DNA from 4 places in the Roseovarius sp. SK2 genome. Region 1 is predicted to be linked to each of the others. Evidence: riboswitches for the same ligand, from Rfam matches in the RefSeq annotation. Region 1 holds a riboswitch; each other region holds the start of a gene.
The links. Region 1 has a riboswitch for cobalamin ahead of PVV74_RS11970 (hypothetical protein). Riboswitches for the same ligand answer to the same signal wherever they lie in the genome.
Positions count from the first base shown of each region.

Region 2: linked by a shared signal. The riboswitch ahead of PVV74_RS20010 (CbtB domain-containing protein) and the one ahead of PVV74_RS11970 (hypothetical protein) in region 1 are both predicted to bind cobalamin.
Region 3: linked by a shared signal. The riboswitch ahead of PVV74_RS15955 (TonB-dependent receptor plug domain-containing protein) and the one ahead of PVV74_RS11970 (hypothetical protein) in region 1 are both predicted to bind cobalamin.
Region 4: linked by a shared signal. The riboswitch ahead of PVV74_RS20065 (DUF1636 domain-containing protein) and the one ahead of PVV74_RS11970 (hypothetical protein) in region 1 are both predicted to bind cobalamin.

Region 1 covers NZ_JARAMK010000005.1:156,532-164,705, reverse strand. The annotation lists gene PVV74_RS11980 (glycosyl hydrolase family 28-related protein) at 1-309, opposite strand, end outside; gene PVV74_RS11975 (Mrp/NBP35 family ATP-binding protein) at 542-1,606, opposite strand; gene PVV74_RS11970 (hypothetical protein) at 2,115-2,387, opposite strand; cobalamin riboswitch at 2,490-2,678, opposite strand; gene PVV74_RS11965 (GNAT family N-acetyltransferase) at 2,756-3,037, opposite strand; gene PVV74_RS11960 (YebC/PmpR family DNA-binding transcriptional regulator) at 3,184-3,933, opposite strand; gene PVV74_RS11955 (SLC13 family permease) at 4,092-5,864, shown strand; gene PVV74_RS11950 (lytic transglycosylase domain-containing protein) at 5,875-6,360, opposite strand; gene PVV74_RS11945 (hypothetical protein) at 6,582-6,869, shown strand; gene PVV74_RS11940 (DUF2189 domain-containing protein) at 6,927-7,787, opposite strand; gene PVV74_RS11935 (SLC13 family permease) at 7,992-8,174, opposite strand, start outside.
Region 2 covers NZ_JARAMK010000013.1:844-8,067, forward strand. The annotation lists gene PVV74_RS19995 (DUF1636 family protein) at 987-1,280, shown strand; gene PVV74_RS20000 (hypothetical protein) at 1,270-1,767, opposite strand; gene PVV74_RS20005 (CbtA family protein) at 1,842-2,543, opposite strand; gene PVV74_RS20010 (CbtB domain-containing protein) at 2,548-2,724, opposite strand; cobalamin riboswitch at 2,761-2,966, opposite strand; gene bluB (5,6-dimethylbenzimidazole synthase) at 3,230-3,904, shown strand; gene PVV74_RS20020 (adenosylcobinamide-GDP ribazoletransferase) at 3,924-4,649, opposite strand; gene cobT (nicotinate-nucleotide--dimethylbenzimidazole phosphoribosyltransferase) at 4,646-5,662, opposite strand; gene cobU (bifunctional adenosylcobinamide kinase/adenosylcobinamide-phosphate guanylyltransferase) at 5,646-6,176, opposite strand; gene PVV74_RS20035 (histidine phosphatase family protein) at 6,230-6,808, shown strand; gene PVV74_RS20040 (hypothetical protein) at 6,805-7,224, shown strand, end outside.
Region 3 covers NZ_JARAMK010000009.1:533-8,706, reverse strand. The annotation lists gene PVV74_RS15975 (acyl-CoA dehydrogenase) at 1-1,114, opposite strand, end outside; gene PVV74_RS15970 (ABC transporter ATP-binding protein) at 1,270-2,028, opposite strand; gene PVV74_RS15965 (FecCD family ABC transporter permease) at 2,025-3,008, opposite strand; gene PVV74_RS15960 (ABC transporter substrate-binding protein) at 3,005-3,859, opposite strand; gene PVV74_RS15955 (TonB-dependent receptor plug domain-containing protein) at 3,861-5,807, opposite strand; cobalamin riboswitch at 5,934-6,144, opposite strand; gene sucD (succinate--CoA ligase subunit alpha) at 6,357-7,229, opposite strand; gene PVV74_RS15945 (succinate--CoA ligase subunit beta) at 7,229-8,174, opposite strand, start outside.
Region 4 covers NZ_JARAMK010000013.1:10,755-18,928, forward strand. The annotation lists gene PVV74_RS20055 (cobyric acid synthase) at 1-1,029, opposite strand, end outside; gene cobO (cob(I)yrinic acid a,c-diamide adenosyltransferase) at 1,094-1,717, opposite strand; cobalamin riboswitch at 1,751-1,950, shown strand; gene PVV74_RS20065 (DUF1636 domain-containing protein) at 2,028-2,405, shown strand; gene cobW (cobalamin biosynthesis protein CobW) at 2,402-3,454, shown strand; gene cobN (cobaltochelatase subunit CobN) at 3,458-6,733, shown strand; gene PVV74_RS20080 (cobalamin biosynthesis protein CobG) at 6,730-7,860, shown strand; gene PVV74_RS20085 (precorrin-8X methylmutase) at 7,860-8,174, shown strand, end outside.

The DNA.
Region 1 (8,174 bases):
ACCGCCGGCCCAGGCCGCGATGCGCACGTTCGGCAGGTTCCCGGCAATTGCCTTAACCCGAGCGGTGATCTGCAGGTAACAGCCCGGCAGGATCGGCGTCTCGCCCATGTACCGCAGTTTCTGAACGGCTTGGGTTTTCTGGATCTCCAGCGCCCCGCCGAAATCCTGATCGGCAGGCACGAAGGCGGCGTTGGCCGCCCCATCATACGTGTCGGACCCCGGCGTGCCGTTCCCGCTCGACCAGACGTCCAGCCCGTTCGCATAGGCCGGCGGCATGAAGGTGATGCCATCGGTAATTGCCTTGTTCATGAATTTCCCTTTCCGCGCCAGGGGGCCGTCCCCAAGGCGTCACATGTTTGCCAGCCATAGGCGCGAACCGGAGCGCACCCGGGCTTCGGGAAATATCAACGGGGAGTTAACGGGACCTCAGGACACCGTGACGGTGCCCGACCTTTGGCGGCCTATGCCAATGGCGGTGTGAATTGTACCTAAAGTGGGTAAAAACCCACTATATCAGGCATTCTCATAGGCCGAATTGGGCCTACGCCATTCCGCCCTGCACCAGCCGATCCGCCAACCGCGCATAAGCCTCCGACACCGGACCGTACTCCAGCGCCACGGGCCGCCCGGCGTCGCCGCCCAGCCGTGTGTCGAGGTCGATCGGCAAGGCCCCCAACAGCGGCAACTCCAGCCTCTCGGCCTCCTGCGCCACGCCGCCATGGCCGAAAATCGCCGCCTCGTATCCGCATTGCGGGCAATGGAACATCGACATGTTCTCGATCAGCCCCAGCACCCGCGTCTTCAGCGTGTTGAACATGTCGATCGCCTTGCGCGCATCCAGAAGCGCCACATCCTGCGGCGTCGAGACCACCAGTGCACCGGTGGGCGCCGCCCTTTGGCACAGGGTCAACTGCACATCCCCCGTTCCCGGCGGAAGGTCCACCAGCAGCACGTCCAGCTCGCCCCAGTCCACTTGGCTTATCATCTGCTGCAAAGCCCCCATCAGCATCGGCCCTCGCCAGACAACGGCGCGGTCCTCTTCGATCATCAGTCCGATGGACATCATCTTGACGCCATGTGCCTCCAGCGGAGTCAGGATCTTGCCGTCCGGGCTGCTCGCCCGCTCGGTCACGCCCATCATGCGCGGCAGGCTCGGCCCGTGTATATCGGCGTCCAGCAAGCCCACGCGCCGTCCCGCCCGGGCGAGTGCCACTGCAAGGTTCGACGCCACGGTCGACTTGCCCACGCCGCCCTTCCCGGACGCCACCGCCAGAATCGACTTCACCCCGCCTGGGCGGATCGACGCGCTTCCGCCCTCGGGGTGCCGGCCCACCTTCAGTGACGGGGTCGGGGCCTCGGGCGCCTGTGCGGTCAACGCCACCTGCGCCGAAGTCACTCCTTCGACCGACAGCGCCGCGCGCTCGGCGGCTGCTCTCAAGGGCTCCATGTGGCGGGCCATCTCGGCAGTGGGCGCCTCCAGCACGAATCGCACTTCGCTGCCTTCGAGTCGCATCGCACGCACCATGTCGCGTGAAATCACGGTACCACCGTCCGGCAGTTCAAGCCGTTCCAGCTCCTGGCGCACTTTGTCGAGTATTTCCGTCATGCCCTGCCTCCATGCATCTGCGCCGCCAAAAGTCGCATTTCTGAAAGCAGGCACAACCCCCGTTTCAATCCCGCACAAAAAACCGGCAAATAGATGATATTGCACGCAAAAAATGAACTATTCTTCTATGCGCTTCCTGCATAGCCGCGTTGCAGCAAAATCTATTGTGCACGCGCAGCATATCGCTATCTTTAACTCAACAGCGAACGAAACGGCCACCGCGCCAAACGCTCGCTAAAACAATCAGGTGCTTCTCCTCCCGTTTGGCACCTGTTCGGGATACCGCCTCTCCTCCCTTGTGCGGTCCCGGCAAGACCTGGGCTCAGAACGAGCCCAACTGTAACGAACGGTCCCTTCCTCCTCCCTGGGACCCGACGTAAAGAACGGCGGCGCCTCTCCTCCTCCCTGGCGTCGCCGTTTTTTTTGCGCGACACCATCCATTCCTCTTCCGGACACCTGAACCGGATGCGCCCCGCCGCATGTGACAACGGGGCCAAATTCCGTAAGCTCAGTGCATGACCCGAGCCGCGCGCCCGCGCCGTCCGCGGGCCATCGGCGCCGCATGCCGCGCCTCTTCCAGGAAATCGACGAAGGCACACGCCGCAGCACTGCCCGGGTTCTGCACAACTGGCTCGGCCAGCGCCTCGCGCAACACGCGCGCCGTGACGGTCCCCGGATAGGCGAAAACCCATTCCAGGAATCCCAGTCGCGCCACGGCCTCGGCCTCCGCGCCGGTGGCGCCGCTGCGCTCCAGTCCATCCATGATCGGTGTCAGGTTCATGTTTTCTGCTCTTCCTCCGGCCACACCCCGGGCCGGACTGGGGCGAAGGAAAGCCGCGCGAGAACCGCTTTTCGGTCCACCGCCCGTACCGCCCCCCGCGGTTCGACGTTCACCCCAAGGGCTGGTTTCCGGGCTTGGCGGGGGTGCGGATACGCGCGCCTTCCCGGGGCATCTTGCCCCAGTGGCCCTCTGCGGTATCCCCCATCCTTACCGTTGCGGGGGCAGCGCCGGACTTGCACCGGCTTCCCAATTCTCCACGGCTTTCGTGGCACCTTCGGGACCATCATCTTGCCGCCAACCGGCCTCTGGCGCAACACGCGATTGCGACCTTGAAGGGCCTCCCGACGACACATGCGTCAAACCAGCCCTCAGGCCAGAACGTCGGCCCATTCGGGATGCCGTCGAAACTGCGCCGCGGCAAAGGGGCAAAGCGGCGTGATCTTGCGGCCCGCCGCCCGGGCATCCTCCACCGCGCGCGTGACCAGCGCCAAGCCCACACCATCGCCACGATATTCGTCCGGCACGCCGGTATGGTCGATAATCATTCCCGAGCTTCCCAACTTGGAATAGGTCAGCTCGGCCTCCGGTCCGTCACCGATGCGGGTGACATAGCGCCCCTTGCTCTCGCCGTCCTCGTGTTCGATCTGCATGTCTGTCTCCCATGGCCGAGCGCAGGATGCCGCACCGCCGACGAAAGGTCCATCACACTGTACATCGCGTGCCGTATGCACGACGCCGAACCAAACGCAAAACGGCGCCCCGAGGGGACGCCGCTCCATGGTCCGGGCCGGCAGGATCACTCCGCCGCCAACTGCTCCATCACCTCATCGCTGGCCTCGAAATTCGTCGTGACGTTCTGCACGTCATCGTCATCCTCCAGCGCGTCGATCAGCTTCATCAGCTTCTGCATCGCTTCCAGGTCCAGCTCAGTCGTGGTCGTGGGCCGCCAGACCAGCTTGGTTTCGTCACTCTCGCCCAGCTCCGCCTCCAGCGCGGTGCTGACGTCGTTCAGATCGGTATCCGCACACCACACGGTATGCCCGTCCTCGCCCGATTCCACGTCCTCGGCCCCGGCCTCTATCGCGGCCATCATCACCGTATCGGCGTCGCCCGCGCCCGCCGGGTAGGTGACCTGCCCCTTGCGTTCGAACATGAACCCGACAGAACCAGTCTCGCCCAGGTTCCCGCCATGCTTGGTGAAGGTCGAGCGGACCGTGCTGGCGGTACGGTTGCGGTTGTCGGTCATCGCCTCGACAATCACCGCCACGCCGTTGGGACCATAGCCCTCATAGCGAATTTCCTCGTAATCCTCGCCGTCGCCCGCGACCGATTTCTTGATCGCCCGGTCGATATTGTCATTCGGCATCGACTGCGACTTGGCCTGCTTGATCGCAAGGCGCAGGCGCGGGTTCTTGTCGGGGTCCGGATCGCCCATTTTGGCGGCAATCGTTATCTCCTTGGAAAATTTGGAGAAAAGCTTTGCCCGCTGGGCATCCTGACGCCCCTTACGGTGCTGAATATTCGCCCATTTTGAGTGGCCGGCCATGACGCGCCTCCGATGACATGTGTAAAGTTCACGCCTCTATAAATCAGGCGCGGGCCGCTGTGCAATCCCGGCAATCGACTGTTGCGCCGCCGCCCGTTGCCTCTAGGCTGGCCGGACGGGCCGCGCCCGTCAGACCGCTCCGGAAAGACCTCGCCCAGATGACCCAGGACCAGATCATACTCTTCGCGCTTTTCGGCGGCGTGTTCGCGCTACTGCTCTGGGGCCGCTACCGCTACGATATCGTCGCGTTCGGCGCGCTGATGCTGGGCGTGGTGCTGGGTGTCGTGCCCACCGAGCAGGCCTTTACCGGCTTCGGTCACCCGGCAACGATCATCGTGGCCCTCGTCCTCGTTGTCTCCGCCGGTCTGGTACGCTCGGGCGCGGTCTTTCTCATCACCCGGACGCTGGTCGACAGCTCGCGCAGCCTCGGCGCGCATATCACCATCATGGGCGGCATCGGCGGCGTGCTCTCGGCCTTCATGAACAACGTCGCGGCACTGGCCCTGCTGATGCCCGTCGACGTCCAGACCGCGCGCAAGGCCAAGCGCCCTCCGGGACTCAGTCTCATGCCGCTTTCCTTTGCCACGATCCTTGGCGGCATGGTCACACTTATCGGCACGCCCCCAAACATCATCATCGCCGGCATCCGCGAGGACGCCTTGGGGCAATCCTACTCCATGTTCGACTTTGCCCCCGTCGGCGCCGTCACCGCGCTTGCCGGTCTTGTCTTCGTCGCCCTCATCGGCTGGCGGCTCATTCCGGCCCGCGACGACAGCGGTCTGCACGCCGCCGAACTGGCCGATTACCTGGCCGAACTCACCATCCCCGAGGACAGCGCCCAGATCGGCAAGCGCCTCGCAGAGTTGCAGGAGGATGCCGACAGCAACGACGTCGCGCTTCTCGGCGTGGTGCGCGACGGCAAACGCCGCTATGGCCGTGCCCGCAACACCATTCTGCAAGCCGGCGACGCGCTCGTGATCGAGGCCACGCCCGACGCGCTGGATGAGTTCCGCTCCGCGCTGTCTCTCGCCTTTTCGGACTCCAAGCGCGAGGACAAGGTCCGCGCCGCCGGCGACGGGCTCGACATGATCGAGGTCGTGGTCCCCCGCGATGCACGCATCGCCGGCCGCACGGCCCAGTCCGTGGGCCTGAATTGGCGTCAGCGCTCGGTACTGATGGGTATCTCCCGCCGCGGCCGCCAGATCCGCGAGCAAGTGCGCAAGACAACGATTCAGCCGGGCGATATCCTCCTTCTGCTGGTCCCGCACGAAACCGGCTCGGACGTGACCGAGTGGCTGGGCTGCCTGCCGCTGGCCGAACGCGGGCTGAAAGTGACGCAGGACCGCAAGACTTGGGCTGCCATCGGCATCTTCGGCGCCGCCGTCGCCGCGGCCAGCTTTGGCCTGCTCTATCTGCCCATCGCGCTCGGGCTGGTGGTCATGGCCTATGTGCTGACGCGCATCGTCCCGCCGTCGGAGCTCTACACCCATATCGAGTGGCCCGTGGTGGTGCTGCTCGGCTCGATGATCCCCCTGGGTGCCGCATTCGAAGAGGCCGGCGGCACCGCCCTGCTCGCGGGCGGCCTCGTCGACCTGACGGCAGGCTTCCCCGCCTGGGCGATCCTGACCGTGCTGATGGTGGTCACGATGACGCTCTCCGACGTGCTCAACAACACCGCGACCACCATTGTCGCCGCCCCCGTCGGCATCCAGATGGCCAGCACGCTCGACGTCTCGCCCGACCCGTTCCTGATGGCCGTCGCGGTGGCCGCGTCCTCGGCCTATCTCACGCCGATCGGGCACAAGAACAACACGCTGATCCTCGGCCCCGGCGGCTACGCCTTCGGGGATTACTGGCGCATGGGTCTGCCGCTCGAAATCATCGTGGTTGCCGTGTCCGTGCCGGCGATCCTGGTGTTCTGGCCGCTTTAGACGCCCGGCTTCAGCGGCAGTGCCGCGCGATCTCGCGCTCGCGCAGGCCCGTCTCGACCAGCAGGCACTTGTCCCGCGCAGCATAGTAATAGCCCCGCGCGTACCACATTACCGCATCGGGCTCGCTGCCATCTGATACCAGCCACGCGCCGCGCAGGTATTTCACCGCGTATTTCAGGTTGGTCTCAGGATTCAGCAGGTCGCTCGCCTGACCCTGGAACCCCATGCCCCGTGCCGTGGCGGGCAGGATCTGCATCATCCCCCAATACGGACCATTGCGCGCCTTGGGGCGGTAATCACTCTCGCGCTGCACCACCCGGTGCACCAGAGACCGCGGCACCTCGTAGTTGTCGGCATACTGGTTGATCAGCGCCCGGATCTGCGGCGTCTCGTTGGGATAAAGCGGCGGGTTGTGCCGCGCTGGCGGCTCCGACGCCTCTTTAGCGCTGCATCCCGCAACCACGCACACCAGCATCAAGGCCATCAAACGCCGCATCAGAGAATCCCCCGGTTTTTCGGTCTTTTTCCCCAAGCCCCGGTCTCTGGCAAGCTTGCAGAATTCCGACGGGCGAGAATCCGCCATTTATATTTGGGCCGTCCTCTTGCAAACCACGCGGCCCATCCCATTTCACCGCCATCCGGGTGCGAGGCTCCGCCCGGCGGCTACGAAAGCGCGGAGTCGCGCCGAGAGTGCTTTCCTCCCCTTGGACCAACCCCATGCGCATCATAACCGCTGCAGTCGCGATCGCCGTCGCAACCCTCCCCGCCTTCGCAGATGAAACCGAGGGCCACGTCCTCGCCTTCGACCGCATCGACGGCATCATCGTTCTTACCGACAAGACCGTCTGGGAAGTGCCCACCGAGATCACCCTGCCCGAGGACCTCGGTCGCGGCGATCGCGTCCTCTTCGAGTACGACACCGCCGGCGAAGACGGCATGACAAAGCTTAACGCCGTCACGCGCCTGGCCACCGCGCTGCCCGAAGGCACCGACGGCGGCAGCTAAGCCTGGCATCCCGGGGCCGGCCTCACCCGGCCCTGGCTTGCGCAGACCGCGGTGGCCTCACGCCCACCCCACGGCGGCGCGATAGAGATGCCAGGTCGCATGACCCAGCACCGGCAGCACGACGATCAGCCCCAGGAATAGCGGCACCGTCCCGATCAGCATCAGGACAGCCACGATGGCACCCCACCTGGCCACTGTTGCCGGGTTCTTCTGCATCACCCGCAACGAGGTGGCGACCGCCACAGCCAGCCCGACCCGGCGGTCGATCAGCATCGGAAATGTCGTCAGGCTGACCGCCAGCACCATCACCGCAAAGACCGCGCCAACCGCCATTCCGACCGCGATCATCGTCCAGCCCGGCCCGGTCGTCAGCACATCCGTCACGAAACCCGACAGGCTCTGCGGGGGCTGTGGCCCCAGCGTCCAGTCATAGATCTTCATCGCCGCCAGCATCCAGATGATGAACACCCCCAGCAGGTACACCGCCATCACCAGCACCGGCCCGATATTCTCCGCCCGGATCACCGACAGCGCGGCGCTCCATCCCACGTCGTCGCGCTGCTCCGCCTGTCGGCTCATCTCGTATAGGCCGATCGCCACGATCGGCCCCAACAGCAGGAACCCCGCCGCCAGCGGAAACAGCATCGGTAACATCGCCCGGTGAAAGGCGAAGAACGACAGGCACAGCCCGATCGCCGGATAGATCATCACCAGGAACATCACGTCACTTCGAAAGCGGCTGAAATCGGCATAGCCCTTGCGCAGCGCCTCGCTCAGATCTCCGTGTGACAGCGACCTGGCCTTCGGCGTGGCGCCTGCCTCGCCGCTCAGCGCGACGGTGGCATCGCCCACCGACCGGCTCACGCCGGACACGCCCTGAAAGAACCATGAAAGTGGATTTCCGATAGTCTTGACCATGAGACACTCCCTTCCTCCATTCGGCCGGGCATCCCGGTCGGATTAGGTTCGGCGGGTCTCGTCACTTGGCGGAACACCCGCCTGTCTGGTCATCCTACCACAACCAAGGCGTGCAGGTGATCACTATTTAGGGACAGCGCCCGTCAGCGACGGCGCCCCTGACCTTTCACTGTTCCAGGAACACCCGAAGGTCCGGCAACCGCCTCACAGCGGCCAGATGAACGGGATCAGCGCACTGGCCAACACCCCCACGCTCAGGTTCAACGGCACGCCCACCTTCAGGAAATCGGTAAACTTGTAGCCTCCTGGCCCATAGACCAGCGTGTTGGTCTGGTACCCGATGGGCGTGGCGAAACTGGCCGAGGCCGCGACCATCACCGCCACCAC
Region 2 (7,224 bases), on a different contig from region 1:
CCTGTAATAGCAACTCGAAGAATGGTGTGTCGCACGGGTGTGTGTCCTGTTGAGGGAGATAATGTTTACGGTGCCATTTGTACAAACGCCTTTCAAACCCAGAAATGCAGATTTCCCCTTGCGGAGAAAAAAGACATCAACCTTCGTTGGATCCAATAAGCAGACTTTCCGCAATCGTGCAGCGAAGGTCGGCAATACGCCCGTCTAGACATGTACATAATGCGCGCTACGCGCTTCAGCACTTTCATCTTATCGGGCTTTTATTAGTCGACTCGACAACGTCCACAGTGCGGGTCAGACCTTCGCTGACGAGGCGACGAACATGATAGCTTCGACACCCAACGATCGGATTATCGGCAGGAAATTCTCTGGATCGGTATCGACGAAAGGCCGAGCGACAAATTCGGATGCACCGCGTTTTGTCTATTTCCTGCGTGTATCAAGTGATCGGGCGGTGGTGCCACGGCCATGCCGCCCGATGCCACGGGTCAGCAGCCAGATACCCCATCTACACACCCCTTCATCGGTTCTTTTGCCGCTCCATCTATTTGCATCATCAGGATACAACATGCCTAGAAGGGCAATCCCGAGAGAGATCGGGTTGGCTGGAAAGCCCGATGCAGCGTTTCAGCTAGCATGCCGACACGTTGCCTCAACTCAGGTTCTCGAAACGTTCCCTTATCAAACCAGCTTAAACCGTCCCCTTGGCGCTGACTTCAAACGGTGACGGTCGTCGATACGCGATCCGCCAATCGCCCTTGGCACAGCGACAGCGCCCTGCTGAACGCCTGTGCGGTTGCGTTTGACCGCAGGGAGGCAGATGCCCAACTGGAAAGCCCGAGACGCTGAGCGGTCCGGGCCACGCCTCAAAATCCTGCCCGAATTGACCAGAGGCGCAGGATCTGTATGCCTCAACGTGACGACGCAACGCGAGACACCGAATGAACCCCTCCGCCACTGTCCATTTCTGTCAGAACTGCGGTCCTTTGGACTTTGGACCTCTGCGCGAGGAATTGACGGCCACAGGGCTGGCAGACGCGGTGAGTATCGTCGAACGCGGGTGCATGAATGGCTGTGCCAGTCCGGTTTCCATGGCTATGCAGGGGCCGGGCCGGGCCATATATTTCTTCAACGGGGTAGATCCGGCGGCGGATGCAGAAGATATCGTCGCAACCTTGCACGCCTATCTTGCCGCCCCCGACGGCTGGATCGAGGACGCGCAGCCATGCGGTAGACTTCGGTTTTGTCTGGTCGGCCGCGTCCCGGCGCTCAGTTGCTGAGCATGACGCTCTGCGCAACCGGAGCACCGCCCACGGCCAGTGGCCGGTGATCGTTACTGTTCAATACCACCTCAAGTTCCACCTCGCCTTCGGGCAGGGTGTCCAGATGCATCCAGGGGCCATAGACGCGAGCCAGCTTGACGCCGTTGGCATAGACATGGGCATGTCCTTCGCCCGGAACATGGGCGCGGCTGGCATTCTCCGGCGAGAGCCGAAAGTTCTCGGTCATGATATGCAGGTTCCAGCCGGCGGACGGATCAGGCGTCACCTCGATCTCCAGCTTCGGCGCATCGGCGCCTGCCGGGACCGACAACATGGCGCCATGATCGTGCATGGCCGCGCCGGCGTGCTGCTCAGGACCGCCATGAGGAGCCGGATCGCCATGATCATGCCCGTCAAAGGTGACGCCGTTCGCCGCAGCCACCGTGAATCCAAGTCCCCCGCCGAAAACGAGGCCGATAAGAAGCATTGGAATGGAACGGTCCATGGGCGAATCCAACGTCATGTTCGATAAAGAGAACGGGCGCGCAAGGCACGCGCCCGAGCAATGATGTGCCAGTGTCAGACGGTCTGAGCCTGGCCGGTCGTTTCACTTTCGCGCGACCAAAAGAAGCCCGCGAAGGCCCCCAGCATGACCCAGGCGGCCAGTCCGGTTCCAAGAGCGCGCGACGCGAACAAGGCGCCGATCTCGGTCGGAACCGGTCCGGTAAAGACTTCAGGCTCGGGCGCACCGATGACATGCGGCGCCAGTAAGAGCACAACGGCTGCACCCCATCCGGCCCAGTTCCGGCTGAACGCGATCAGCCACATGGCGATCGCGGCCGTCAGCACGGTTGCAAACCACCAGATCTGGCGCTCGTAGACATCCGCCGCAGCCACGCCCGGAACTTCCGGCGCGAGGGTAAAGCCCGGTGCAAGGTGTACCGCGACAAACCCGGCAACGCCCCAGATCAGGCCCGTGCGAGCGTCGATTGCCGCACCACGGCTTTCAGCCAGCGACATCAGCGCCACCAGGATCATCGCGTAACCGGAATAGATCAGCATCGTGAAAATGATACTCAAACCATCCCGCACGGCATCGAAGCCCGGCAGCTCTGGCGTGGCTGAAGCGGTCGATTCGGTCCCGAAATGCACCAGGTCGCCACCTTCATAAAGCTCGGCATGAAGAAGGACCGGTTGAACGAAAAAAAGCTGCACCAGGGCGATAATCAACCCTGCGGCAGCGCCAGCGAACAAGGCGCTGGTCAGCAGACGCGTGAACATCGGTTCAGTGGCAGGGGAAGCCGGTGGCGTGACGCACGTCATGCGCCGCGTCGTGCAGCGCCGCGGCCTGAACGTGGCCTGCCACGAAGATCACGCCAAGGCCCAGCGCGGCGATGGCGATCACCGAAACGAGCCCGGAGGCCGATGTTGCCCGTGCGGTGGATGCAGTCTTTACAATCATAGTAGTACCTCTTTGCCTTCACACCCGAAGGCCTTGTGGTTTCAGTCGCGATCAGCAGGTCTCCTGGCTTGCGGGTCTTCATCGTCTGGCTGGCCTTCCCGGATTGCTCCAGTGACGTATTCAGCCTGATTCGCCGCCTACAGTTGCGGGGACAGCCACGGAATTGCCGAATGTTTTCAGGCGCACCGCGTTCCCTGTTCTCCATTTCTTGCGGAAATGGAACTGATCACTCTCGTTAGTCTAGCAAGCACCGCGACCTGTCAACAATACAACGCAAAACGATAGGCGAATCTCGAACCCAGCGACTGAACCGCAAAGCGAACGTCCCTGGCCGGCTTGGAAACGTACTCTGTGTCAGGCTTGCAAAGTCCCGCCCCACTCTGACATAGACACGACAACCGCCGCGCCGGACATCAAAGCAATGCCGCTTGCCGACGCGTCTCACACGGCATCGCCCTCCGATAGGGTCGCCTGAAACTCGCCGCATCCATCCCGGAGCCCCTCCATGGCGGATCAACTCAAGCCAAGTCCGGCGCGTGTCTTTTCCTCGCACGAAAGGCAATGTCTCTACGACATCATCGAGGCGCGCCGCGACGTGCGGAACGAGTTCCTACCAGACCCGATCGACGAAGACGCGCTGCGCCGAATCCTCGAAGCGGCCCACGCCGCGCCCTCCGTCGGCTTCATGCAGCCGTGGAACTTCATTCTGTTGCGTGACGCCGAACTCAGAACCCAGGTGCACAGCATCTTCAACCGCGCCAACGAAGAAGCCGCCGCCATGTTCCCCGATGATCGTCAGTCCGCCTACAGGTCGCTGAAGCTCGAAGGGATCACCAAAGCGCCGCTCAATATCGTGGTCACCTGCGATCGTACCCGCGGCGGAAAGGTGATCCTCGGGCGCACGCACAACCGTGACATGGACCTTTATTCGACAGTCTGCGCGGTGCAGAACCTATGGCTCGCCGCCCGCGCCGAGGGGATCGGCGTGGGATGGGTCAGCATCTTCGATCACCGCGAAATCGCCGCTCTGCTCGGCATCCCCGAACATGTCGAGCTGGTGGCCTATCTCTGCGTGGGATATGTCGATCAGCTCTACGACCAACCCGAACTGGCAGCCAAGGGGTGGCGGCAGCGGATATCGCTCGATGACCTTATCATGTACGAGGGCTGGCAGGACTGACAGCCCGGCAAAAAGGCCGTCAAAGGCACGCCACTGTGACCCAGATCGCGGTTTCCGAGACCATTTGCACGGCCCCCAGAACATCGCCGGTCTGTCCGCCGATTTTTCGCCATGCCAGCCAGCCGATGGCAACTGTCACCATCGCGCAGGCCAGCAGCGTCCAAGGCGAAATCACCAGCGCCACAGCCGCCAAAGCCGCGAGAACGCCCCGCGCGGCCCTGCTGCGGCCCGCCGCGCTTTTCCCCAGACCATCCGCGCGGGCCGGGGTAAGACTCTCCTGGACCGCGACCATGCCCCCCCGGCTCAGCATCGCTGCGCCGACGAACGCCCAAAAGCCGGGATCGGCGGCGGCTACGGACACCGCCCACAGCGCCGCGACCACCCCCACCGCAACCACGCCGTAGCTGCCGATGCGGCTGTCGCGCATGATCTCCAGCGCGTGCGCCTTGTCACGTCCGCCACCATGGCCGTCGGCAAAATCCGCAAGCCCATCGAAATGCAGCGCTCCAGTGACCAGCGCCATTGCGCCCAACGCCAGGAGAGCCGAAATTTGATCCGGCGCGCCAATCGCCTCCGCCAGACTGAAAATCATCCACGTCAGAGCGCCGACAACGGACCCCACCGGCACGAAGGCCCACCGCGCGGCCAGCATCGTCGGTGGGTCGTCACCGATCCGCCCGGCTGGAAGCCGGGTCAGCAGCATCACCGCCAGTTGAAGCTCGGCAATGCGCGCACGCAGGCTCATTGACCCGACACCCCCGCCTCGGCAAATGTCGCCATCCCGTTGTGACAGGCCAGCGCCGCGCGCAACACGCCCAGCGCAATCGCCGCGCCCGACCCTTCGCCCAGCGCCATGTCCAGCGACAGGATCGGCCGCATCCCCAGTTCCGACAGAAGCCGCGCATGGCCCGGCTCACGGCTGACATGACCGACAAGGCAATGGTCGAGAAACCGCCGGTCGGCAGCAAAAAGCGGCACGGTCGCGGCCGTGCAGATGAACCCGTCGAGGATGACCGGAATACGCCGCGCCCGCGCCTCCAGCACGGCGCCGCAGATCGCCGCCTGCTCCCTCCCGCCGAGCCGGGCAAGAATGTCCAGCCCAACGGCATCCGCGTGAAGCGTGCAGGCGCGTGACACCACGTCGATCTTGCGCGCGACCCCTGCGTCATCTGACCCCGTTCCCTTCCCGACCCAAAGCGCCGCGTCTCCGCCGAATGCGCCCTTGGCCATCGCGGCGGCGATGGTCGAATTGCCGATACCCATCTCGCCGAGGGTCAAGACGCTGACGCCGGGATCGACGGCCGCGGCCCCGCGGCGCAGGGCGTCCAGTGTATCAGCGTCCGACATGGCCGGCGCGGCGGTGATATCCGAAGTCGGCCGGTCCAGCTCCATCGCAATCACCGACAGATTGGCCTCGTTCGCGCGGCACAATTGATTGATCGCGGCGCCGCCGTTCTCGAAATTCGCCACCATCTGCGCCGTCACATCCTGTGGAAACGGATTGACCCCCTGCGCGCAGACACCGTGATTTCCCGCAAAGATCAGGGACTGCGCGCTGGCGATGGAGGGCCGTTCCCTGCCTTGCCAACCCGCCATGAAGATAGCCAGTTCCTCCAGCCGCCCCAGCGCGCCCGGCGGTTTGGTCAGGCTGTTCTGGCGCGCCAGCGCCGCCTCGGCCGCCTTATCGTCGGATAGGGGCAAACTACCGGCGAGGCCCGCAACCTCGTCCAGCGACGAGACGTCAGAAAGAATGGTCATTCGGCTTCACCTTCATCGGGTAGCCCGCCACGGTCAGCCAAACCTCTTCACAGGCCTGCGCCACGGATTGGTTCACCTGCCCCGCGGCATCGCGGAACAGCCGGGCCAGCTTGTTCTCCGGGACGATCCCCTGCCCCACCTCGTTGGTAACAAAAACGACCGGCGCGGCCTGGCGCTCCAGCGTCTTGACCAACCTGCCGGTCTCGCCCCACCAATCGCTGTCTTCCAGGATGAGGTTGGTCAACCACAGCGTCAGGCAATCGACGAGCCGAGGCAGTGTACCATCGGTGTCTTGCAATGCTCCGGCCAGGTCGGTCGGCGCATGAACATCCTGCCACGCCGCACCGCGCCGCGCCTTGTGTTTCGCCACGCGCTCGGCCATCTCGTCGTCGCCTGCGTGCAGACGCGCCGTGGCGATATAGATCGCCCGGCCGGCGGGCTGCAAAGCCATCCGTTCTGCCAGTGCGGACTTGCCGGAACGTGCCCCCCCGGTGATGAGTATCGACTTTTTCATTGCAGCGTGGGAAAGCACTTTTCGAGGAAAAAAGAAAGCTGAAAGGCGACGTCTTGGAACCCGTTGCGCCCATCCGGCCAGAGCTTATCCTGATCCGTCACGCCCAAGTGGCCGTTCCGGGACGCCTCTATGGCCGCACCGATGTCGAGGCTGCCCTCGACACCAAGGCGGTCGCCCAACTCAAAGATCGGCTGACCTCCATCTCGCGGGTCATCAGCAGTCCGGCACGACGCTGCCTCCAGACAGCCGACGCGATTTTCGGCACATACGAACAGGATACACGACTTTGGGAGCAGGACTTCGGCACGCATGACGGCATGGCGCTTGACGCGCTACCCGACATCGGCGTTTTGGACAGCGCGACCCTGGCAGCCCACCGATCACCCGGCGGCGAAAGTTTCGACGACCTCTGCGCGCGCGTGTCCCCCGCCCTGATCGAGCATGGGCGCCACGCCGCGGCGCACGGCCCGGTGGCGCTGGTCGTTCATGCCGGCGTGATCCGCGCCGCGCTCGGCTTCGTGACCGGACACGGCTCCGGCGGGCTGGCATTCGAGGTGGCGCACCTGTCGGTAACGCGGCTGCGGTGTGGCCCCGATGGCCCGCTTTCGGTGATCGAGGTCAACCGCACATGACTCATGTCACGGTCTGCGGTCATTTCGGTGAATGGATTCAGGGCCGGCTCGGGCCTTCGGGGCCCGTCGCCCTGATCACCCTGGCCTGTTCCGCGATGCGCGTCACGGCCCCGTCCGAGGAGGCCTTGCCTTTCAACGCGGATCAACTCGCCCGCTTTGCAAGCGACCTGGGGCTGGATGCCCTTCCCGGCGCAAGCCGCAATTTCGCGCTTGGCATCGGGGCAGGCGGATCGACGGCAACGCTGGTGGCGGCCGCCAGAGCAGCAGGGTATGGCGGCACACCCGAACAGTTGGCCAAGGCTTGCATCGCCATCGAGGGCGCCACCGATCCGCTAATGTTCGACGCGCCCGATCAGCACCTCTGGGCGTCCCGTTCGGGTGAGGTGATCAGAGCGATGTCCGCCCCGCCCCGTGCC
Region 3 (8,174 bases), on a different contig from region 1:
GTGCGGCATCCATCGAATAGGCGTCGGCGGCAAGGCGTCCAAGTCGCGCCTGCACGCCGCCGAACTTGCCGATGGGCAGGTTGAACTGTTCGCGTATACGGGCGTAGGCGCCGGTCGTGTGGGCCGACAGGGCAATGGCGGCGCAACCCATGGAGGGCAACGAGATGCCACGCCCGGCGGCAAGCGCGCTCATCAGCATCATCCAGCCTTCGCCGGCATACTCCTGCCCGCCGATGATGTTTTCGAGCGGGATGAACACATCCTTGCCCGTGGTCGGGCCGTTCATGAACATCGTAGAGGACGGGATGTGGCGGCGACCGGTTTCGACACCCTCGAGGTCGGTCGGAACGAGCGCACAAGTGATGCCGATATCGGGCGTTTCACCCAAAAGGCCATCGGGGTCCCGCAGCTTGAAGGCCAGACCCAGCACGGTGCAGACCGGCGACAGCGTGATGTACCGCTTGGCCCAGTTCAGGCGGATGCCCAGCACTTCCTCGCCTTTCCACTGGCCCTTGCAGACCACACCGTCATCGACCATCGCGCCTGCGTCGGACCCGGCCTCGGCGCTGGTCAGGCCGAAGGCGGGCAGTTCGCGCCCGTCGGCAAGGCGGGGCAGCCAGTAGTCTTTCTGTTCGTCGGTGCCGAACTGGTGGATCAGCTCGCCGGGGCCAAGCGAGTTGGGCACCATGACGGTCACGGCGGCGGCGACAGAGCGCGTCGAGATATAGCGAACGATCTCGGAATGCGCGAAGGCGGAAAACTCCAGCCCACCATGCGCCTTGGGAATGATCATCCCGAAGAACTTGTTGTCGCGCAGAAACTGCCAGACCTCCGGGGCAAGGTCGCCGGTTTCGTGGTTGATCTTCCAATCGTCGATCATCTCGCACAGCTGTTGCACGGGACCGTCGAAAAAGGCCTGTTCTTCGTCCGACAGTTTCGGCGTCTTGACCGCGCGCAGCTTGGACCAGTCCGGGTTGCCCGAGAAAAGCTCGGCCTCCCACCAGACTTCGCCGGCGTTCAGGGCTTCGCTTTCGGTCTTGGACATCCCGGGCAAAACGCCCTTGGCCCATTTGAAGACGGGCTTGGTGATCGCGCGTGCGCGGAAGCTGGACATGCGGGAACTCCTTTCGGCACAAAACGTGCGGGCTTGAGCAAAAGTTCCGTTGGCGCGCGGTCGGCAAGACCGGCAGCGCATTCGGATGAGACCTGCATCATAGCATTTTGCGCGATGTTCCGGCAGAGGGGGGCCGGAACCCGAGAGCTGGCGCGTCAGCTGAGCGTGTCCAAAGGCTGGAACACCATGCCGCTGGGCGTCTCCTGGAACCAGGCGGTGACGCCGAACACATCGGCCAGGCGCCGGGAGGTCAGAACATCCTGCGGTGGACCATCGGCAACCAGGCCCTTCCCGCCGAGCAGGATGAGCCGGGTGCAGTGGCGTGCTGCAAGCCCCAGGTCATGCAGCGAAACCAGTGAGGATTTGCCACTTCGTGCCAGCGCCGCAAAGGTCTGCATGGTCGAGATCTGGTGTGCGGGGTCAAGGCCCGCGATGGGCTCATCGGCCAGCAGCAGCGGCGTCTCCTGCGCAAGTGCGCGCGCGATCAGGACCCGGGCCTGTTCGCCGCCCGAAAGCTGGGTGGCATCGCGGTGGCGCATGCCGCCGAGTTCCATCCGGTCCAGCGCAGTGTCGACAGCCTTGCGATCGTGGTCGGCGGGGTTCTGGATCGACTTCAGGTGCGGTGTCCGGCCCAGCGTGACCACGGTTTCCACGGTGACGGGCCAGGCGATCTCGCGCGCTTGCGGCATCCATGCCGCTTGCCGGGCCCGCGCGTTCTCGGACAGCGCCGCAAGACTGCATGTTCCGGTGAACGGCAGAAGACCCAGTGCCGCGCGCATCAGCGTGGTCTTGCCGGCGCCGTTGGGGCCGATAAGCCCCACGAACTCGCCCGGTCCGATATCGAAGGTGACGTCGCGCAGAACGTCCCGCCCCTTGAGCGACACCGACAGGTCCTTGACCGAGAGAAGCGTCATATCCGTTCCCGCCGCAGTTTCAGGATCAGGTGCAGGAAGAGCGGTGCGCCGACGAGGGCCGTGAGCACGCCCAGCTTGAGGTCTCGCGACGGAAGGACCACCCGCACGGCGATGTCGGCGGCGAGCACCATCGCCGCACCGCCCAGGGCCGAGGCCCAGAGCAAGCGCGACGGATGCGCGCCGACCAGGGGCCGCAACAGGTGCGGCACCACGAGACCGACAAATCCGATTGCGCCGGCCACCGCCGTGCCCGCGCCGACGACACAGGCGGTCCCCAGCACCAGCATCAGGCGCAGACGGGTCAGGCCGATGCCCATGGCCTGCGCCGAATCCTCGCCCAGGGTCAGCGCGTCGAGCCCGCGGCCAAGGCCGCCCAGCAGGGCAAAGCCCACCGCCATGAACGGCGCGGCAAGCCAGACGTGGGTCATGGATCGGTCGGCGAGCGAGCCCATCATCCAGAAGACGATCTCGCTTGCGGCGAAGGGGTTGGGCGACAGGTTCAGCACGAGCGACGTCAGCGCGGCCGCCAGCGCCGAAACGGCGATCCCGGCCAGTATCAGGGTCAGCGACGTGCCGCGCGACCCGGCCAGCGCCATGATCAGGAACACGCCGCAAAGCGCACCGGCCAGGGCCGAGAAGGGCAGGGCCAGCGCGAAGGACGCGGCCACGCCGGTGTGGATGGCCAGCACCGCGCCGAACGCCGCGGAGCCGGACACGCCGATCAGCCCCGGTTCCGCCAGCGGATTGCGCAGGTAGCCCTGCATCGCGGCACCGGCAAGACCGAGGCTGGCGCCGATCATCAGGGCCAGCAAGGCTCGGGGCAGGCGGATCTCGCGCATGACAAGCGTCATCGCGCCGCCGTCGTCGACGAAGAGCGCTGAAAGGCTGTCGGTGATGCCGATCTCGGCGGGGCCAATCAGCAGGGATCCGAAGAACAGCCCGACGACCAGCACGCACAGGATGATCGCCAGACGGGTCATGGCGTGTTTTTCGTCAGCCGATGACGGGTCTCGGCCAGCGATTCTATGGCGCGCAGCACGTGGGGCGTGCCACAGACCCAGTCGCTGTCCGTGACCGTGGCAAAGGGCAATTCGGCGCGCAGCGCCTCGACCACCGGATGCTGCATGATCGCCTCGGAGCGCGAGGCGCCGGGATATGGCTGCGAAGTGATGACGATGTCGGGATCAAGCATCGCCAGCGTTTCCAGCTGGATTTTCATCTGAGTGCCGAGCCCGGCCTTGACCGCCGCGTTGTCGAAGCCCGCGGCCTGAAGGATCTGATCCGACAACGTGCCTGCCGGCGACGTATACCCGCTGGCGTAGTACAGCATCGCGTCGGGCCGGTCGCCGCTGTCCTGTTGCAGCGCGGCAAGGCGCGCATCGAAATGGGCGACCATCTCGCGTGCGGCGGACTGCCGGTGCAGAATCTCACCCATGCGAAGAATGTTACTGCGGATCTCTGGCAGGGATCGAGCCTGCTCGAACTCGACCACCTCGACGCCCAGCCGGCGCAGCATGGCGACACTGGCGCGCGTCGTGAAATTGCCCGCCAGAACCAGGTCGGGCTTCATCAGGTAGATTTCTTCGGCCAGGCCCTGGTTTATCACGTAGTCCCGCGCCTCTTCGGTCATCGCCGACATCCGCGGGTCGAGCGAGATGTCGGAAACCGAATGCAACTGTCCCGGCCCGGCAAGCAGCATGGCAAGCTGATCGGTGCAGAGATTCATCGACACGACGCGGCGCGGCGCCTCGGCCGAGGCAAGGCCCGCCCAGCACAGGATCACTGCGAAGGCGAGCCGGGTCGCGACGATATGAAAGCGCCGCGCCGCCATGTCAGAAGTTCGCGGTCACGCCGAAGAACGCGGTGCGGCCTTGCGTCGAGTATCCGTCCAGTTCTTCGTAGCTTTCGTCCGTCACGTTATGGATCCGTCCGTAGACCTGGATGTCATCGGTAACTTCGTGGCTGAACCCGACATTCACAAGCGTATAGTCCTGAAGCTCTACCACATTCGCACCGAGCGACGCCGCGGTGAAGTCGCTGTCGAAGAGACCGGCGACATGCTGCACCTCGAGGTTCAGGCGGGTGCGGTCATTCGGCATCAGGTAGCCCAGCCGCAACAGCGCCTCGTGCTCGGGGCGCCGGACCTCGACGCTGCCGTCAGGGTTTTCGGCGTCGAGCCAGGTATAGCTGAGCGACATGTCCAGCCGGTCGGTCAGGGCGGCGCTGGCGGCGACCTCGATGCCTTGCCGGTCGCTTGTGCCGGTCTGGTTGACTGGTGTCGAGATCCCCGTGCCAGGGTCGAAGACCGACGTGATCTCGTCCGTCAGTTCCTCGTTGAAATAGGTCACGTCGATCAGGCCACGACCGTTCAGGAATTGCTGCTCGACACCGAAATCCCAGCCTTTGCTCTGTTCGGGTTCAAGGTTCGGGTTGCCGGCGAAGTTGGCGAAGAAGCCGAATTGCTCGATCAGCGTCGGGTTCTGGACGCCGGTGCCATAAGAGGCATGCAGGCGCGTCGTCTGGTTGGGCAACTGGTAGGAGGCACCGATCGCGTAGGTCGTGAAATCCTCGAACTTGTCATTGAAATCGTGCCGCACGCTGCCCTGTAGCGCAAAGCCATTTCCGAAATCGCCCTGGTATTCGAGCGCGATGGCCGTCTGTTCACGCGAACGTTTGACGAGCTGTCCCGGCGCGAAGACGATCGTGGGATCGTTTTCCTTGTAGGTCAGACGCTCCCATTCGGCGGCGAAGCTAAGGGTATGGTTGGCGCTGTTGAGGGTGGGCGCGTCCAGCGCGACCGTGCCGCGATAGGCGACTTTTGCGCGGGTGCCGGAATTGTCTGAATTGCGCACGCCGGCGCCGCTCACACCCTGGCGGTCGATCGTGCCGAAAGACAGGTCAACCCGGTTCAGGAGCCGCCCGCCAAGCGTATCGAGTTCTGCGTAAAGGCCACCATAGGTTTCCTGAAGCGATGTGCCCGACAGGTCATCGACGACAAGACCTGCGCGGGTCGGGGCGCCGAACACGCCGCTGTCGCTGTCGCCGGTGCGGTCGACATGGCGGATACTGCCGCCGATCGTCAGAACCTCGTTCACACGGTAGCGGCCCTTGAGGTTGTAGGTGCGGTTCAGATCGCCGTCATCCTCGCCGCCGGGCGTGCCGGAAATGTCGAATCCGCCGGTTTCGCGCCGCGCAGCGGAAAAGCTGAGTTGACCGCGTTCGGTATTCAGGCGCAGGCCGAGGCGGCCCTCGGTGGTGCCGTCCGATCCCACTTCAAAACCGACGTTGCCAGAGAAACCCGGCTCTTGCGCCGTCTTGGTGGTGATCGAAATGACCCCGCCGATGGCGTTGGAGCCGTAAAGCGCCGATTGCGGTCCGCGAATGACCTCGATGCGCTCGATATCGGCGGCCAGAAGGCCGGAAAAGTCGTACTCGCCGGTATTGGGGGCGGCGACCTCGATCCCGTCAATCAGAACGAGCGTGTGGTTGCCTTCGTGACCGCGCAGACGCACCTGGGTGACGCTGCCATAGGCGCCGGTGCGGGATACGGAAACACCCGGCAGCGACCGCAGCAGGTCCGCGACGTAGACCGCGTTGCGGTCCTCGATTTCTTCCTCGGTGATGACGCTACCGGCCCGGCCATACGCGCTGCCTTCGATGGGCGTCAGACCGCCGGAGACGAAGATCGTGCCGAGGTCGTAGGGTTCATCCTGCGCGACGGCGGGCTGGATGAAAAGGGCGGTGGTTGCCGCAAGGACGGACTTGAACGGGCGTGACATGGATTGTCCCTCCGGGGCGCGCTTGATGCGCTGATTTTTTGGTTCATGCCTGGAAGGAAACTCTTCGCAGACGGTGCAAGTGTCACCGCTACGGAAGATCCGTTGTCGAAACGCGCCCCGCGTTCGGACAGGGTGATCACCTCGGCAGGTCTCCTGACTTGCGGGTCAACGCTTGGCCGGGTCTTCCCATCATGCGCCGCATGACAGTGACATGGTCCGGCCTCGCTCTCCGCCTACAGTTGCGGGGGCAGTTGCGGAGTTGACGCCTGGCGCGTCGCACCGCATTCCCTATTCTCCCGCCGGAAAGCCGACAGGAACCGAAGCGACTCGGGTGTTAGTGCATGACGCCGGGTGAGGAAAGAGAAAATCCCAACGCGGGACCGGCTGACGTCTTGCCGTGTCAATTTGATCTGGGTTTCGACCTGCGTCGCGCGGTCGTCGGCCCAGGAAACCGAATCCGTAAGTTCATCCGGTGCCTGGGCGGTTTTCTTGAGTGTCCTGGCCTGCCTTCGGGTACGACGCGACAGGTCGTTCGAGAATTTCCCGAAATCAGGACAGGCAGGATTGGACGGTTTCCACCACGGTTCCTGCGTCGCGGGCAATCACGACGCCCGCATCGCGCAGAAGCGAAACCTTGTCATCGGCCGACAGGTTGCCGAAGACCGACAATGTGCCGGCGTGGCCCATCCGGCGGCCGACCGGCGCGTGGCGCCCCACCACCAGACCCACCACGGGCTTGCCGTAATCGACCGAAGAGAGATACTCGGCGGCCAGTTCCTCTTCGCGTCCGCCCATTTCGCCGATCAGCACCACGGCCTTCGTATCCGGGTCGTCACGGAACTTTTCCAGGCAGCCGACAAAGCCGATCCCGTGCAGCACGTCGCCTCCGACACCGACGGTTGTGGACTGGCCCAGATTGGCGGCGCTGCAACTGGCCAGAACCTCGGACGTGAGCGAGGCCGAGCGCGACGCGATGCCGATCTGGCCCGGCTTCGCGTCGACGGTCGGCATCACCCCTATCTTGCATTGTCCGGGCGTCAGGATTCCCTGGCTGTTCGGGCCGATCAGCATTGTCTGCGACCCTTCGAGCGCCTCCTTGACCCTGCGCATGTCGTGTTGCGGCACCCGTTCGGTGATGCAGACGACCACCTCTATCTCGGCTTCGATCGCCTCGATCATGGCGTCGGCGGCTTTGGGGGCGGGCACGGTGACAAGGCTGGCATTGGCCTTCGTTTCCTTGACCGCTTCGGCGCAGGTGTGAAAGACCGGCAAGCCGAGATGCGAGGTGCCGCCACGCCCGGGACGTACGCCCGCAACGCAGTTCGTTCCGTAACGCATCGCCTGGTCGGTATAGAACGTGCCGGCGCGACCGGTCATGCCCTGAACCAGGAGTCGGGTGTTCTCGTTGACCAGAATTGCCATCAGCGTGCCCCCTTGGATGCGATTTCGACCGCGCGGTTGACGGCCTCGGACATGGTGCCGCAAATCTCGACCGGCACCTTTCGGTCGACGAGAATGCGCTGGCCCCATTCGGCGTTCTGGCCGGCCAGACGGGCGATAACGGGCTTGGTGCCCTTGTTGCGCGAATAGGCGAAGTTCACGCCCTCGGCGATGGTATCGCAGACCGTCATGCCGCCACCATGCACATTCAGCAGGATGGCAGTGACCGAAGGCTCCTGCAGCAGCAGTTCGACGCCGCGGGCGATGTCCATGCTGGTGGCGGTCGTGCGGATATCCATGAAGTTCGCGGGCTTGCCGCCCGCATCGATGATCATGTCGTTCGTGGCCAGGCCCAGCCCCGCGCCGTTGACCACGACCCCGAGGTTGCCGGTCAGCTTGACGAAGTTGATGTTGCTTTTCTGCGCTGCGGTTTCCACGGCGGGCAGACCCTCGCCCGAGACCATCGAATCCCATTCCGGGTGCCGGAACGCGGCACTGGCATCCAGCGCGACCTTGGCGTCGATGGCCATCCAGGTGCCGTCGGGCGTGCGGACGAACGGGTTGATCTCCAGCAGCGCCATGTCGTTCTCGATGAACGCCTCGCAGGCCGACAGAAGTTGCTCGACTGCCTTCTCGTCCTCCATCCCGATGCCGGACAGAAACTCGGTCAGACCGGCGCGGTCCGCATCAATGCTGCCGGTCAGGCTGTGCTTGGCGACTTCGCTGGCGTTCATCTGCGCCTTCTGCTCGAATTCCACCCCACCATCGGGGGAGGCGACGAGTAGCGGTGCGCCAGTGTCGGGGTCTAGTGCGAAGGCAATGTAATACTGGGCGTCATGCTTGACGTCGGCTTCGACATAGACGGCATGCACCGTTTCACCGGTGGCGCCGGTCTGGTTCGTGATCAGTTGCTTTCCCAGAAGCCTG
Region 4 (8,174 bases), on a different contig from region 1:
CGGATCCGAGACGTTACGGCCAAGCATCTGGTAACCGCCGCAGATGCCCAGCACCCTGCCGCCCCGCCGGTGATGCGCCAAAAGGTCGACGTCCCACCCCTGCCGGCGGAGAAAGTCCAGATCACCGCGTGTCGATTTCGAGCCCGGAATGATCACCAGATCCGAATCAAGCGGCAACACCTGCCCCGGTTCCAACATGGTCACGCGCACGCCCGGCTCCTGCGTCAGCGGGTCCAGGTCGTCGAAATTCGCGATCCGTGACAATTGCAGGCAGACGATGTGAAACGCGCCCTGAACCGGGCTGTCGGCGATATCCAGCGCGTCCTCCGCCGGCAACCGCCACGCCTCGGGAAACCACGGCGCCACGCCATAGCCGCGCCAACCGGTGCGCGCTTCGATTTCCCGGTATCCATCCTCGAAAAGCGTCGGATCGCCGCGGAACTTGTTGACCAGAAAGCCACCGATACGCGCGGCATCCGCCTTCGGCAGAACCGCCTGCGTGCCGACGATCTGCGCAATGACACCGCCGCGATCGATATCGCCACACAGGACCACGGGCACATCCGCCGCCTCGGCAAAGCCCATATTCGCAATGTCGCCCTTCCGCAGGTTGATCTCGGCGGGCGAGCCTGCCCCCTCGACAATCACAAGATCATGCTGTGCCCTCAGTCTGGCAAAACTGTCCTGAACGGCCGACATCAGCGTCGGTTTCAACTTGGAATACTCCAGCGCCTTTGCCGTGGTCAGACGCTTGCCTTGCACGATCACCTGCGCCCCGACATCCGTTTCAGGCTTCAGCAGAACCGGATTCATATCGGTGTGCAACGTCACCCCACAGGCCATCGCCTGCAACGCCTGCGCACGGCCGATCTCGCCACCGTCCGCCGTCACTGCGGCGTTGTTCGACATGTTCTGCGGCTTGAACGGCGCCACACTCAAGCCTCGATGCCGCGCGGCCCGGCACAGGCCGGCCACCAGCATCGACTTGCCGACATTGGACCCCGTGCCCTGAATCATTATTGCAGGCATGGGCGGACCTCGATACCAGGTATTGGTCTCGGGCGACTATCCCCGAGGACCACGATAGGACGCATCAGAACTCGACACCCTTCTGGGCTTTGATCCCATCCCGGAACGGATGCTTCACCAGGCTCATCTCGGTCACCAAGTCGGCCGCCTCGATCAGTTCGGGCTTGGCATTGCGCCCCGTCAGGCAGACATGCGTCATCGCCGGTTTCTCGTGCAGCAAAAAGTCCACGACCTCGTCGATGTCGATATAGTCATAGCGCAACGCGATGTTGATCTCGTCCAGCAGCACGAACTTCATCTCGGGATCGCGAATCTGCTCCTTGGCGATGGTCCAGCCGTTCTGCGCGGCGGCGATATCGCGTTCCCGGTCCTGCGTCTCCCAGGTGAACCCTTCGCCCGAAATGAAGAACCGGCATTCGTCCGAAAAGCGGTTGCGCAGCATCTCGGCCTCTCCGGTCACCCAGTTGCCCTTGATGAACTGCACCACCGCGCACGGCATCCCATGCGCGATGCAGCGCAGAATCATCCCGAATCCCGAAGACGACTTGCCCTTGCCCGGTCCGGTATGGACCATGATCAAGCCTTTCTCCTCGGTCTTGTCCGCCATCATCCGGTCCCGCGCGGCCTTTATCTTCTTCATCTTCTCGTTGTGGCGGGCAGTCTTTTCCGCTTCGGACGGGTCGGACATGGGACGTCTCCTTGACACAAGGTGGGTTTTCGCAGCATGTCGCACCGTGTTGGTGCCTGTGTAAACAGGTGAAAAGGGAATGTGCAGCGCATCGCGCCAGGCACAGCCGCCCCCGCGACCGTGAACCGGGAAGGTTTCCACCGCCACTGGCGCAATGCCGGGAAGGCCGGAAACCGTGGGCCGAAGGGCCCGAAACCGCAAGCCGGGAGACCTGCCAACAAGAAGGAACAGACGAACCGGACGGGGTGTGCCGGGCTCGGATGGGTGGCCACCCGCCACCCCCGCGCGCACCCCCGACAGTGGAGGACACATGAGCGCGCGCATAGAACTGCTGATCTGCATCAAGTGCCGCAAGGGGCAGGAAACTCCAGAGGACGAGCGCCGCCCCGGCCAGCGCCTCTATGACGAGGTGACGGCGCGTGCGCTGCCCGACGGCGTCACCGTGACCCCCGTCGAATGCCTGCAAAACTGCGACGCAGGCTGCACCGCCGCCATGCGCGGCGGCGAACGCTGGACGTATCTGTACGGAAATCTCGATGAAACGTCGCATCCCGACATGCTGCTGGAAGGCGCGGTCCTCTATCAGCAGACCGAGGACGGGCTGATCCCGTGGCGCCAACGCCCCGAACATTTCAAGCGCAACTGCGTTGCGCGCATCCCACCCCTGACTGCAAAGGCTGACCAATGACCGATTTTGCAAAACTTCCCGTCACCGTCATTACGGGCTTTCTGGGCTCCGGCAAGACAACGCTGGTGCGCCACCTGATGCAGAACCCCGGCGGCCGCCGTCTGGCCGTGGTCGTCAACGAGTTCGGCGATGTAGGCGTCGACGGAGACATTTTGAAAAGCTGCGCCATTCCCGATTGCCCGGCGGAAAATATCATGGAACTGGCCAATGGGTGCATCTGCTGCACCGTGGCCGACGATTTCATCCCAACGATCGAGGCGCTGATGGCGCTCGATCCGCGCCCCGATCACATCCTGATCGAAACCAGCGGCCTGGCTTTGCCCAAGCCTCTGCTCAAGGCGTTTGACTGGCCCGATATCCGCTCCAAGATCACCGTCGACGGCGTCATCGCGCTGGCCGATGCCGAGGCCGTCGCGGCAGGCCGCTTCGCCCCCGATGTGGCCCGGGTCGATGCCCAGCGCCTCGCCGATGACAGCATCGACCACGAAACCCCTCTGTCGGAGGTGTTCGAGGACCAGATCTCCTGCGCCGACATCATCCTGCTGACCAAGCCCGACCTTGCCGGCCCCGACGGCGTGGCCAAGGCGAAAGAGGTCATCGCCGCCGAAGCCCCCCGCCCCCTGCCCGTGGTCGAGGTCGCCGAGGGCGTCGTCGATCCCCGCGTGATCCTCGGGCTCGAAGCCGCCGCCGAGGATGACATGGACGCCCGGCCCAGCCACCACGACGATCACGACGACCACGAGCATGACGATTTCGAATCCATCGTCGTCGACATCCCGGAACTGGGTGATCCTTCCGATCTGGTGCCCCGCATCGAGGACCTCGCCAACAACCAGAACATCCTGCGCGTCAAGGGCTATGCCAGCGTCGCCGGCAAGCCGATGCGCCTTCTGGTGCAGGCGGTGGGCGCGCGCGTGCGCCATCAATATGACCGCCCGTGGAAACCGGACGAGGCCCGCCGCGGGCGCCTCGTGGTCATCGCCGAGCATGACGACGTGAATATCGACGCGATCCGCGCCGTACTGGCTCCGGCCGAGGCGGCCGAGTAACCGATGCACGTCGTCTTCCGCGAAAGCCACGGTCTGGAAGAAACCGACACCCCGACCGACCTGGGACAAAGCCCGGCGGACCTGGTGGTCTTGTCGTTTTCCGACAGCGACCTTGGCGCCTTCGCGGAAGGCTGGCACCGGCGGCGCGACAGCCTGCCCGACCTGCGTCTGGCAAACCTCACCGCCCTGCGGCATCCGCTGTCGGTCGACACCTATGTCGAACAGACGCTGACCGGCGCCAAGGGCATCCTGATCCGGCTGATCGGCGGCGTGCCCTACTGGGAATACGGGCTACAGCAGGTGCTGGCCCTGGCGCAGGAAAAAGGCATCGCGCTCGCCGTCCTGCCTGCCGACGGCCGGCCCGACCCCCGGCTTGACGCCTATTCCACCCTGCCCGTCTCGACCCTGCGGCGCCTTGCAGAGCTTTGCGACAACGGCGGCAGCGTCGCGGCACAGGCCGCCCTGCAACAACTGGCGCTCGCCGCCGGCCTTTACGCCGCGCCGGTGCGCGGGGCCAAGGTGCTGCCCATGGTCGGCGCCTGGACGCCCGAGCATGGCGCCTGCTGCCCTCTCGCCGACCTGCCCGTCACGCAGACCCGCATCCTGATCGTCTTCTACCGCTCCTACGTGGTGGCCGCCGACCTCGCACCGATCGAGGCGCTGATGCGGGCCTTCCAGGCACGGGGCCATCATGTCCGCGCCCTCTTCACCCCGTCGCTCAAAGCCCCCGAGGCGGCGGGCTGGCTGCGCCGACAGGTGCAGGCTTACGCGCCCCACGCCATCGTCAACGCCACCGCATTTTCCGGCAAGGGCGACGACGGCACCTCGCCGCTCGACGCCGGCAACGTGCCGGTCTTCCAGGCAGCGCTGGCCACCTCCACCCGCGACGCCTGGGACGGGTCCGAGCGCGGTCTTTCGCCCGCCGACCTTGCCATGTACATCGTCCTGCCCGAGGTCGACGGGCGGCTGACCGGCGGCACGATCTCGTTCAAGGAACCGGGCGTGCGCGATCCCGACCTGGAATTCTCCCGCTTCGCACACCGGGCCGAACCGGACCTGACCACCGCACTCGTGGCCCGCGTGCAAGGCTGGCTCGACCTCGCGGCAACACCCGCCGCCACGCGCCGGCCAGCGATCATCCTCTCCACCTATCCCGGCAAGGACTGGCAGATGGGCCACGCCGTGGGCCTCGACGCCCCCGCCTCGGCCCGCGCCATCCTGTCGGACCTGCGCGAGGCAGGCTATTCGGTGGACGAGACTCCGGCGGCATTGGAAGACCGCCTGCTGGCGCGCGACATGCGCCTGGCGTTATCGGAGTACAAGACGCTGCTGGCGCGCCTACCCGCGCCTCTGCGCGAGGACCTGTACTTGGCGTGGGGCCGGCCCGAAGACGACGCCGATGCAGTGGGCGGGGAGTTCCGTTTCGCCGCTCTGCGCCTCGGCAACGCCATCGTCGCGCTGCAACCCGAACGCGGAACGCCCAAGACCCGCGACGATGATTACCACGACCTGTCCCGCGTGCCGCGCCACGCGTATGTCGCCTTCTACCTCTGGCTGCAAACCCAGGCCGACGCGCTCGTTCACATCGGCGCGCATGGTACACTGGAATGGCTGCCGGGCAAAGCCGTCGCCCTGTCGCCCGCCTGCTGGCCCGAGGCACTGACCGGCGCGATGCCCGTCGTCTACCCTTTCATCGTCAACGACCCCGGCGAGGCCGCGCAGGCCAAGCGCCGCATCGGCGCCGTGACCCTGGGCCACGTGCCCCCACCGATGCAGGCCAGCGCAGCACCCGACCGCCTGTCGACGCTGGAATCGCTGCTGGACGAATTTTCGACCGCCGACGGGCTCGACCCCCGCCGCCGCGACCGCCTGCAGGCCGATATCCGCGCCGAGGCGCAGGCCCTGGGTGTCGAGGACGATCTGGGCCTCGACCGCGCCACATCGACCGCCGAGGCGATCACCCGCATCGACCGCTTTGTCTGCGACATAAAGGAAAGCATGTTCGGCGACGGCCTGCACATCTGGGGCCAACCGGATACCGACGCGGAACCGATGGTTTGCAGCGCCCAGGCCGAGCGGCAGTCCCTCCTCGACGCGCTCGACGGGCGGCGCATCCCGGCTGGCCCCTCCGGCTCGCCCTATCGCGGCCGCGACGACGTTCTGCCCACCGGGCGCAACCTCTTCACCACCGATCCCCGATCGGTTCCCACGCGAGCCGCACACACACAAGGCGTCAAGCTGGCTGAGGAACTGATCCGGCGTCATCTTCAGGAAGAAGGCGACTGGCCCCGCGGCCTGATTGTCGATCTTTGGGGTTCAGCCACCATGCGCACGGCGGGCGAAGAATTTGCCATGGCCCTGCACCTGCTGGGTGTCAAGCCGGTCTGGGACACGGGCTCGGAACGGGTCTCGGGGCTTGAGGTCCTGCCCATCGCCGAACTCGACCGCCCCCGCATTGACGTCACGTTGCGCGTCTCGGGTCTGTTCCGAGACGTATTTCCGACGCTCTCGGGCCTCTACTCACAAGCGGTACGTGCGCTGGAACAGCGCGACGAAGCCCCCGACTGGAACCCCTATGCCGGTCACGCCTCGGGCGCGCGCGTCTATGGCCCCGCCCCCGGCAGCTTCGGCCTCGGCATGGGCACAGCGCCCGAAACTTATACCGCAGAGGCCCGCACCCAAGCGGGCAAGGCCTGGCTCTCCGCCTCCGCATGGGCGCTTGACGGCGACCACGCCACCCGCGACGAGGCCGGTATACGCGCCCGAGTCGAAAACGCCGACAGCTTCGTTCACCTTCAGGATCTGCCCGAAACCGACCTTTTGCTCGCTGCCGACTATGCCACGCACGAGGCCGGGTTCGCCGCCGCGCAATCGGTGACCGGCGGGCGGGCCGCGCTTTACCATCTCGACAACACCGATCCCGCGCGCCCCCGCGCCCGCACCCTGCCCGAGGAGATCGCCCGCGTCATCCATGCCCGCGCCACCAACCCCGGCTGGATCGCGGGCATGAAGCGGCACGGGTTCCGAGGCGCCGCCGAAATCGCCGCCACGCTCGACCACATGGGCGCCTTCGCCCATCTGGCTCAGGTCGTCGGTCCGCATCTCTTCGACGCCTACCACGATGCGACCCTGGGCGACCCGGACACCGACGCTTTTCTGCGAGAGGCCAACCCCGAGGCCCATGCCGCCATGCAAGACAGGTTCCGCGCGTTGCTTGAGGCTAGGCTTTGGCAAACCCGTCGCAACGCGATCCGGGCCGGGCTGGAGGACAGCACATGAGCGGCGCGACACACCCAATCGTCAAGGGCTGGTGCCCCGGCGCGCACCGCCCGATGTTGTCGGGCGACGGGCTGGTCGTGCGCGTGCGCCCCTTTCGGGCTGAACTGACCAAGGCGCAGGTGCTGGCCTTGTGCGAGTTGTCGCAGCGTTACGGCAACGGCGTGATCGACCTCACCTCGCGCGCCAACCTGCAATTGCGCGGCGTCGCCGAGGCCGACCATTCCGCCCTGCTCGCCGCGCTCGACGCGCTCGGCCTAATTGATGCCGACCCCGCCATCGAGGGGCATCGCAACATCCTCGTCCCGGCTCGGCGCGATGCGGGCGGGCTGACCGACCGGCTCTATGACAGGGTCCTCGCCATCATTCCGGACCTGCCCGATCTGCCTCAAAAGATGGGCTTTGCCATCGACACCGGCCCCGACGCCTGCCTTGGCGACGGCTCGGCGGATTTCCGGTTCGAACTGGACACCTCCGGCGCGCTTCTCCTGCGCGCCGACGGCGGGCTCAAGGCCCGCCCCGTGACAGAGGCCTCGGCCACATCCGCCCTTATGGACCTGGCTCGATGGTTCACCGACACCGGCGGCCACGCGGCGGGCCGCATGGCGCGGCACCTCGCCAAGCACCCCCTTCCGCAAGCCTGGACCCAGACAAAACCGCGACCTCAGAGCGCCTCCTGCATCCCGGGCTCAGTATCCGAAGGTTTCATCCTCGGCGCACCTTTCGGAAAACTGGCCGCCGAAGACCTGCGAACTCTGCTGGAAACCAGCGGCACATCGCACATCCGCCTGATGCTGAACCGTCTATTCCTGCTGTTGGGCGGCACGCCCGGTGACACGCCCTTCGTCACCGAACCCGGCAATCCGCTCATGTCCGCCCACGCCTGCCCCGGTGCGCCCTTCTGCCCGCAGGCGACCGTGGCCACCATGGATATCGCCCGCCATCTCGCCCCCCACGTTTCCGGCACCTTGCACGTCTCCGGCTGCGCCAAGGGCTGCGCCCTTCCTCGCGCCGCAGACACCACCCTGACCGGGCGCGACGGACGTTTCGACCTTGTCCGCAACGGAGCGCCGTGGGACACACCCTGCGCACGGAGCCTCGGCCCCGAAGACCTGAACGAGACCATTTGATGCCATACGAATACGAAAAGGACGGCGCGGCCATCTACCGCGAAAGCTTCGCCACCATACGGGCCGAAGCCGCGCTGTCGCGGTTCGACCGCGATGAAGAACCCATCGCCGTCCGCATGATCCACGCCGCCGGCATGGTCCGGCTGGAAGAGCATGTGCGCTTCTCCCCCGGCTTCGCCAGAACCGCCCGCGCCGCGCTTGAAAACGGCGCGCCGATCTTCTGCGATGCGCGCATGGTCTCCGAAGGCGTCACGCGCAGCCGTCTTCCCGCCGACAACGAGGTGATCTGCACCCTTCACGCCGACGGCATCGTC